2 regions of the Pantoea allii genome follow, and region 2 is predicted to be linked to the other one. Evidence: predicted binding sites of a transcription regulator. Region 2 holds the regulator's gene; the other holds the start of a gene.

Region 1 (4,425 bases), 2.0 Mb from region 2:
CAACATAGCGCTGTTTTTGTCTGTCGATGGCGAAATCAATACGCGACCACTTATCGCGAAGCTGTGGCAGCAAAACAAACGGGTTTATCTGCCGGTTCTGCATCCCTTTGCTGCCGGTCATTTGCTTTTTCTTCGCTATACGCCGGAAACACAGTTAATCCAAAATAAGCTGCGCATTCCCGAACCTCCGCTCGATATCCGCCATCTGGTTACACTTGATAAACTGGACGTAATGATGGTGCCGCTGGTGGCATTTGACCGCACCGGGCAGCGTTTAGGCATGGGCGGCGGTTTCTATGACCGCACCTTACAGAACTGGAAACAGCACGCGTTCCGACCGATTGGGGTTGCCCACGATTGTCAGTTGGTTGATGTGCTGCCTGCTGCGGCCTGGGATATCCCCCTGCCCGCGGTACTGACGCCGTCTAAACTCTGGCTATGGGATGAATAAACCCAGGCACGCTCGTGCGCCTGGGTTTATGACAGCGATGGATTAGTAAAGCAGACGGGCGCGGATAGTACCCGGAATAGCCTTCATGAGCTGCAGGGCTTTCTCAGCCAGTTCATGCTCGGCGTCAACGTCAATCACCACATAACCCATCATCGGCGAGGTTTGCAGGTACTGAGCGGCAATATTGATGCCCTGCTCAGCAAAGATCTGGTTGATCGCGGTGAGGACGCCTGGGCGGTTCTCATGTATATGCAGCAGACGACTGGCGCTCACGCCGTGCATCGGCAATGAAACTTCAGGGAAGTTAACGGCGGACAGCGTTGAACCGTTATCCGAGTATTTAGCCAGCTTACCTGCGACTTCAATACCAATATTTTCCTGCGCTTCTTCGGTAGATCCACCGATATGCGGCGTCAGGATAACGTTGTCGAATTCGCTCAGTGGTGAAATGAACGGATCGCTGTTGGTCGCAGGCTCGACCGGGAATACGTCAATAGCGGCTCCGCCAACCTGCTTACTTGCCAGCGCGTCACACAACGCCGGAATATCCACTACGGTGCCGCGTGAGGCGTTTATCAGCAACGTGCCGGGTTTCATCTGCGCCAGTTCATTGGCAGAGATCATATTTTGCGTGGAGGCGGTTTCAGGTACATGCAGGCTGACGACATCGCTCATGTTCAGCAGTTGCGTCAGGCTACGAACCTGTGAAGCGTTGCCGAGCGGCAGTTTGTTTTCAATATCGTAGAAATAAACGTGCATGCCCAGGCTCTCAGCCAGCACGCCCAGTTGCATACCGATATGACCATAGCCAATAATGCCGAGCTTTTTACCGCGCGCTTCAAATGAGCCCTTGGCAATTTTATTCCAGACGCCGCGGTGCGCCTTCGCATTCGCTTCCGGTACACCACGCAGCATCAGCAGCATTTCGCCAATAACCAGTTCGGCAACAGAGCGCGTATTGGAGAAAGGCGCATTAAACACCGGGATACCGCGCTTAGCGGCCGCATTTAAATCAACCTGGTTCGTTCCGATGCAGAAACAGCCCACAGCCACCAGTTTTTCTGCAGCGGCAAAAATCTCTTCGGTCAGTTGGGAACGGGAACGGATACCGATAAAATGCGCATCGCGAGCGGACGCTTTCAACGCCTCGGCATCCAGTGCGCCTTTGTGGAATTCAATATTGGTGTAACCTGCAGCACGGAGGTTTTCCAGCGCACTCTGATGGACACCTTCCACCAGCAGGAACTTAATTTTGTCTTTTTCCAGTGATACCTTTGCCATTTCCCAACCCTATTCAGAATTCAACGAGGACTGAACGCCGCCAGCCGTCTGTCAAAATATCAAAAAAATCGCCTGCGGCAATACAAACGATTGCCTGCCCGTCAGCATGGCCGGGCTCAGAGGGCGCACTTTGCCAGACAAAATCATGGGTTGGCCGCATCGGAAAGAACGAACCCGCTGCCGATGACGGTTATGTGACATAAGTCACCAAATTTTGACCTGGTAAGAAAAGTTTTTTAAATCAAAAAAAAGCGGGCGCCGTTCAGCGCCAGGCGCATTATTTTTTGAGAGTTTTGACGCCGTCCGGCCCACCAATCAGTGCAACGTCTGCGCCGCGCGTCGCAAACAGCCCAACGGTGACCACACCGGGCAAGGCGTTGATGGTTTTTTCCAGCTCAATGGGATTGAGAATACGCAGATTGTGCACATCAAGAATGATATTGCCGTTGTCGGTCACTACATTCTGACGATATTCAGGTAAGCCCCCCAACTTCACCAGTTCACGCGCAACATAACTGCGCGCCATCGGGATGACTTCAACCGGTAGCGGAAAGCGTCCAAGCACATCCACTTCTTTGGATGCATCGGCGATGCAGATAAACTTTTTGGCCACTGCAGCGACGATTTTCTCACGCGTCAGCGCAGCGCCACCGCCTTTAATCATCTGCATTTGTGGGTTAATTTCATCGGCACCATCGACATAAATGGCCAGGTCATCGATTTCGTTCAAATCAAACACCTGAATGCCCAGGCTTTTCAGCTTTTGCGTTGAGGCTTCGGAACTGGAAACGGCACCTTCAATCTGATGTTTAATGCTTGCGAGCGCATCAATAAAGTGGGCGGCAGTAGAACCTGTTCCAACACCGACGATTGTCCCGGGCTGGACATAATCAAGTGCAGCCCAACCAACAGCTTTTTTCAGTTCATCCTGGGTCATGATATGTTTAGAACCTGTGCGATAAGGAATTGCGCGTAGTATAAAGCAAGGCTTGCTGAAAATGCTCGGATGCATTGGGCGGATTTAATGCTTTGGAAGCCAGCCCACAAAAATTTCCCCGACATTGCCGTTGGCACTTTTGTGGCATAGTGACGTCCATCCTGAAGGAGAGAGAAAAATAATGAAACGCCCTGACTACAGAACGCTTCAGGCGCTGGACGCAGTGATACGTGAACGCGGCTTCGAACGTGCCGCGCAAAAGCTGTGCATTACGCAATCTGCCGTATCGCAGCGCATTAAACAGCTGGAAAACCTGTTTGGTCAGCCGCTGTTAGTTCGCACCGTGCCGCCTCGCCCTACCGAGCAAGGTCAAAAACTGCTTGCGCTGCTGCACCAGGTTGAGTTGCTGGAGGAAGAGTGGCTGGGCGATGAAATCAGCGGGACAACGCCGCTGCTGCTGTCGCTGGCGGTGAACGCCGACAGCCTGGCAACCTGGCTGTTGCCCGCATTAAAAGACGTACTGGCCGATTCGCCGGTGCGCCTGAACCTTCAGGTTGAGGATGAAACCCGCACTCAGGAACGCCTGAGACGAGGCGAAGTGGTTGGCGCAGTGAGTATCCAGCCCCAGCCGCTGCCCAGCTGTCTGGTGGATCAACTGGGTGCCCTGGATTATTTGTTTGTGGCCTCAAAGGATTTCGCAGATCGCTTTTTCCCCAACGGCGTAACGCGTTCCGCCCTGCTTAAAGCGCCAGCGGTGGCCTTTGATCATCTGGATGATATGCATCAGGCCTTCTTGCAGCAGAACTTTGATTTATCTCCGGGCAGCGTTCCCTGCCATATCGTCAACTCATCCGAAGCGTTTGTGCAGATGGCGCGGCAGGGATCGACCTGCTGTATGATCCCTCACCTGCAGATTGAACGCGAACTGGCAAGTGGCGAGCTCATCGATCTCACGCCGGGGCTGTATCAACGTCGGATGCTGTACTGGCACCGTTTTGCGCCAGAAAGCCGGCTGATGCGTCGGGTAACGGATGCGCTGATTGCCCATGGCCATCGGGTGCTACGTCAGGATACGGCGGAATAGCGGGCGGTCGACAGATCATAAAAGCGCTAAAGGCCAGGAAAAACGAGCTGGCTGAAGGTTGTGTGCCAAACGTCTAATCTTTGCCGCCGCAAAAGTTGGGCGTTGCGGTGAGAAGGTGTAGTTGTGAAAGCGGCACGGCGTTAATGGCCGTCAGGGCATTTTTCAGAAGGCAATACGCAGCGCTGAGCAGAGGGAATCCACTAGCATTTACCCGCAAGGATGCGGGTAAAAGGCACAGCCGGCACAGCGTTGTGCCGTCTGTGCCGGTCCGTCAGGTTGATGAGCGATGTGAAGGAACCGCATCAGCGGCGCAAGGACCGCCTGGCAAACACTGCCCCTGATGGCTTAACCACAACACCAATAACGGCTTACTGTGCCGTATTCGGTTTCATCTCAAACACCACATCCACCTGGTCATCAAAGTTGATGCTTTGCTGATCGTAGGTTTCCTGCGCAGACGTATCTGCCGCAGCCGAGGCTTTAAACATGCGGTTCATGGGCATTGGCTGATAGTTTGCCACCTGATAACGAATGCTGTAGATCGGGCCCAGTTTGGCATTAAAGCCTTCAGCCAGTTCAGCGGCCTGTTGGGTCGCATTCTTAATCGCGGCTTTACGTGCCTGCTGCTTGTAGCTCTCTGGATTGGCGACGCCCAGTTCAACACCGCGCACT
Region 2 (4,425 bases):
CTTGCCGTTTCTGCTGCCTGACGGGCGGCATTCACCTGCTCACTGTCCGCGCTAAGCTGCTGTGCCAGCTGCAGCCAGTGCTGCTGGCGCTGAGCGGTGTCAAGCTGGCGGCTGAGTTGCTGCTCGGCTTCCGTCAGTGCAGCTTGCTGCTGTTGCAGCCCGGTTCGGGTCGCCTCATCAAGCAGTGCCATGCCGCCCGCCCGGCTGCGCAGCAACTCCAGCGCATTTTTCGCTTCTTTATGGCGCTCGAACGCGGCCATAGAAACCAGACCGTAAATCTCCGTGCCGGTCAGCTCTTCCAGCAACTCCGCGCGCTCGTTGGCTTTGGCATTGAGAAACGCGGCGAACTGGCCCTGTGACAGCATCATTGAGCGGGTAAAGCGCGCAAAATCCAGACCACTGAGCGTTTCGGTGAGCTTGAGTTTGTCGCCCACTTTGTCTGCAACAATCTGGTTATCCGCACAGCGTGCCAGCTCGACGCGCGGTGCCTGCAGTTTGCCGTCTGCCGTACCCCGGGCGCGGTTCTGGCTCCAGAATGCACGCCAGGCTTCACCTTTAATTTCAAATTCGACTTCAGCCAGGCATTCTGCGCAGTCACGCGTCATCAGCGGATTGTGCCCCTGAGAGAGCACGCCCAGGCGCGGCGTCTGGTGATACAGCGCCAGACAGATCGCATCCAGCAGGGTGGTTTTACCCGCGCCCGTCGCCCCGGTAATGGCAAACAGACCATTGCTGGCGAAAGGCTCGGTGCGAAAGTCGATAAACCATTCCCCTTTCAGCGCATTGAGGTTTTTGAATCGCAGCGTGAGGATCTTCATGGGTTCTCCTCCAGCTCGGCCAGCGTCTGCCTGAACAGCGTTGTCACCTGGGCAATCTGCTCATCGTCAAGCGCATCGTTTAGTGCCAGACGCCGGGCAAAAACCTCTTCAACATTCAGTTCGCTCAGGGTTTCATTATCCGTTTGCGTCAGGCTGTGCTGACGCTGTTCACGACTGCGTCGTAACAGCAGCACTTCCACCGGTAAATCTGCGGTCAGGGCTTCCACCTGGCGCTGCAGGTCACTTAAGTACTCCTGAGTCGTGACTTCAATATCCAGCCAGACCGGTTTTTCGCCGCTCGGATGGGAAAAGTCGGCTAGATGCTGGCTGATTTGCGCCAGTGAACCTTTGAGCATCCTCATCGGCTGGAACAGCGGAATGGGCAGGGCATCGATCTCCAGGCCTGCGGAGCCGAACGTCAGCAGATACACACTCTTTTCGCTGCCCAGCTCGTCAAAGCTAAGTGGAATAGGGGAACCGCTGTAGCGAATATGGTCGCTGTTAGCCACACGCTGAGCACGATGAATATGCCCAAGGGCGATGTAATCCGCTGGCGGAAATGCCGAGGCAGGGAAGGCGTCCAGCGTGCCGATGTAGATATCACGCACCGAATCACTTTTGCTGACGCCAAGGGCCGTAAGGTGGCCGGTTGCAATGATGGGCAGGTGCTTGTTCCACGCCTGCGCCGCCGCAAAACTGCGCTGATAATGCGCGGCAATCGCTTCCAGTAGACTGATCTGTTTGTCCCGCCCCGACTGACCGGCCTGGCTGCGCATGATGTCGCGCGGACGCAGGTAAGGAATCGCGCACAGTAACGCGCCGGGTTCGCCCTGACGGGTGGTCAACATCAGCACATCATCATTTTCTTGCGGCGTGGCAACCACTCGCGTATTCAGACAGGCCAGCAGTTCACGCGACTCGTTTAACGTCGCCACCGAGTCATGATTACCTGCCAGCACCACCAGCTGACAGCCGCTGGGCTGTAATGCCACCACGAAGCGGTTAAACATTTCACGCGCATAACTGGGCGGCGTACCGGTATCGAATAAGTCGCCCGCCACAATCAGGGCATCAACCTGGTGCTGCTCAATCTGGATTAACAGCCAGTCAAGAAAGGCCTGGTGTTCAGCGGCACGGCTCTTGTTATAAAAGAACTGCCCCAGGTGCCAGTCCGCGGTGTGGATAATGCGCATAACACTCCCTGCCATAACAATTTGCCCGGCAATTATACTGGCTCTATCACTAAAGCCACAAAACATGTCGTCATGTTGTCATAAATGGTTGTTGCAAGCCGACTTTTATGGCTAACTTTTTCATAAAACTGTCACAAAACTGACGCATAATGACGCCGCAAATATCAGTGAAAGCCGTCCTACCTGCAGGAGTAATAATGGCTAAGCGCATTTTAGTTGTGGAAGATGAAGCTCCAATCCGTGAGATGTTATGTTTTGTTCTGGAACAAAACGATTATCAGCCGATTGAGGCCGAAGATTATGACAGTGCTGTCAGCAAGCTGATTGAACCCTGGCCTGATCTGATCCTGCTGGACTGGATGTTACCCGGCGGTAGCGGCATACAATTTATTAAACATCTTAAGCGTGAAGCCATGACGCGCGATATTCCGGTTATGATGCTGACCGCGCGCGGCGAGGAAGAAGATCGGGTTCGTGGGCTGGAAGTCGGGGCTGATGATTACATCACTAAACCCTTTTCGCCTAAAGAGCTGATGGCACGCATCAAAGCGGTTATGCGTCGTATTTCGCCGATGGCGGTTGAAGACGTGATTGAAATGCAGGGCCTGAGCCTGGACCCGTCATCGCACCGCGTGATGTCAGAAACCACACCGCTGGAAATGGGGCCGACAGAATACAAGCTGCTGCATTTCTTTATGACCCATCCTGAGCGTGTTTACAGCCGTGAGCAGCTACTCAATCACGTCTGGGGCACCAACGTCTATGTTGAAGATCGCACCGTTGACGTTCATATTCGTCGTTTACGTAAGGCGCTGGAACTGACCGGCCACGATCGCATGGTACAAACCGTACGCGGAACAGGCTATCGTTTCTCTGCCCGCTTTTAAACGGAGCTTTAACCGTGCTGGAACGCCTCTCCTGGAAGAGATTATTGTCCGAACTGGTGCTGGCGTGTCTGCCTGCGCTGGTGCTTGGCCTGCTGTTTGGCTATTTGCCGTGGCTCTTGTTACTTAGCGTCGTCGGCATGTTATTGTGGCATTTTTACAACCTGATGCGCCTTTCTCACTGGCTATGGCTCGATCGCACGATGACGCCGCCTTCAGGCCAGGCTAGCTGGGAGCCACTGTTTTACGGGTTGTATCAAATGCAACTGCGCAACCGGCGGCGGCGGCGCGAGTTAGGTAATCTGATTAAGCGCTTTCGTAGCGGCGCGGAGTCGCTGCCTGACGCCGTAATCCTGACCACGGAAGAGGGCACTATTTTCTGGTGCAACGGCCTGGCACAGCAACACCTGGGGCTGCGCTGGCCAGAGGATAACGGGCAAAATATCCTTAACCTGCTGCGTTATCCTGAGTTTTCACGCTACCTTCGCCAGCGGGATTTCGACAAGCCACTGACGCTGGTGCTGAATAACCAGCACCATATGGAATTCCGTGTCATGCCTTACAGCGAAGGCCAGTGGTTAATGGTGGCGCGCGATGTTACCCAGATGCATCAGCTTGAGGGAGCACGGCGTAACTTCTTCGCCAACGTCAGCCACGAACTGCGCACGCCTTTAACGGTGCTTCAGGGCTATCTGGAAATGATGAACGACTCTGTGATGAATCAGCGCTCACGGGACAAAGCGTTGCACACGATGTCGGAGCAAACCCGACGGATGGATAGCCTGGTCAAACAGCTCCTGACGCTGTCGCGTATTGAGGCTGCCCCGGTCATCAACATGAAAGAAAAGGTTGATGTGCCCGTCATGCTAAAACTGCTGCAGCATGAGGCCGAAACCCTGAGCGGTGGGCGTCACGCTATCCATTTTCATACCGATCCCCATCTGAAAGTGTTTGGCAATGATGAGCAATTACGCAGTGCCATTTCCAACCTCGTTTACAACGCGGTTAACCATACGCCAGAGGGCACGCGCATCGATATCAGCTGGCTACGTAGCAAGCAGGGCGCGGTATTCAAGGTGTGCGATAACGGCCCCGGCATTGCTTCTGAGCATATCCCACGTCTGACAGAACGTTTTTACCGCGTGGACAAAGCGCGTTCACGCGCCACCGGCGGCAGCGGGCTTGGGCTGGCCATCGTGAAGCATGCGCTGAGCCATCATAATGCGCGTCTGGAGATCACCAGCATCCCGCATCAGGAAACCTGTTTTACGTTTACCCTGGCACCACGGTTGATTGTTACTAACGGGATGCAGGAGAATGCCGTCCATTAACTGCTGACGGACCGGAACAATGCGCGCGTTTTTTTTGCTGTTCTTCTCTCTGTTGCCTGCCTTGGTGCAGGCGCAGCCTGTTATGCTTTCAGGCAATCTGAGCAGCGCAGGCTCGGACACGCTCGGCTACCTGATGACCTTATGGGGCGATGACTTTAGCCGTCAGTCGCCTGGCGTAAACGTCCAGGTCCAGGCATCG

The links. The regulator PhoB, encoded in region 2, activates phosphate uptake and scavenging genes when phosphate is short. The targets are predictions, from matches to a motif close to CTGTCATAAAACTGNCNNAT.
Region 1: the regulator PhoB is predicted to act here: its motif matches at 1,914-1,933, upstream of serA (phosphoglycerate dehydrogenase).

What each region holds. Positions count from the first base shown of each region.
Region 1 covers NZ_CP125958.1:949,944-954,368, reverse strand. Annotated here, with positions in the region: gene QNH99_RS04695 (5-formyltetrahydrofolate cyclo-ligase) at 1-451, shown strand, start outside; gene serA (phosphoglycerate dehydrogenase) at 494-1,732, opposite strand; gene rpiA (ribose-5-phosphate isomerase RpiA) at 2,010-2,669, opposite strand; gene QNH99_RS04680 (LysR family transcriptional regulator ArgP) at 2,851-3,753, shown strand; gene QNH99_RS04675 (oxidative stress defense protein) at 4,122-4,425, opposite strand, start outside.
Region 2 covers NZ_CP125958.1:3,540,607-3,545,031, reverse strand. Annotated here, with positions in the region: gene QNH99_RS16855 (AAA family ATPase) at 1-818, opposite strand, end outside; gene sbcD (exonuclease subunit SbcD) at 815-2,011, opposite strand; gene phoB (phosphate response regulator transcription factor PhoB) at 2,209-2,898, shown strand; gene phoR (phosphate regulon sensor histidine kinase PhoR) at 2,913-4,226, shown strand; gene QNH99_RS16835 (PstS family phosphate ABC transporter substrate-binding protein) at 4,246-4,425, shown strand, end outside.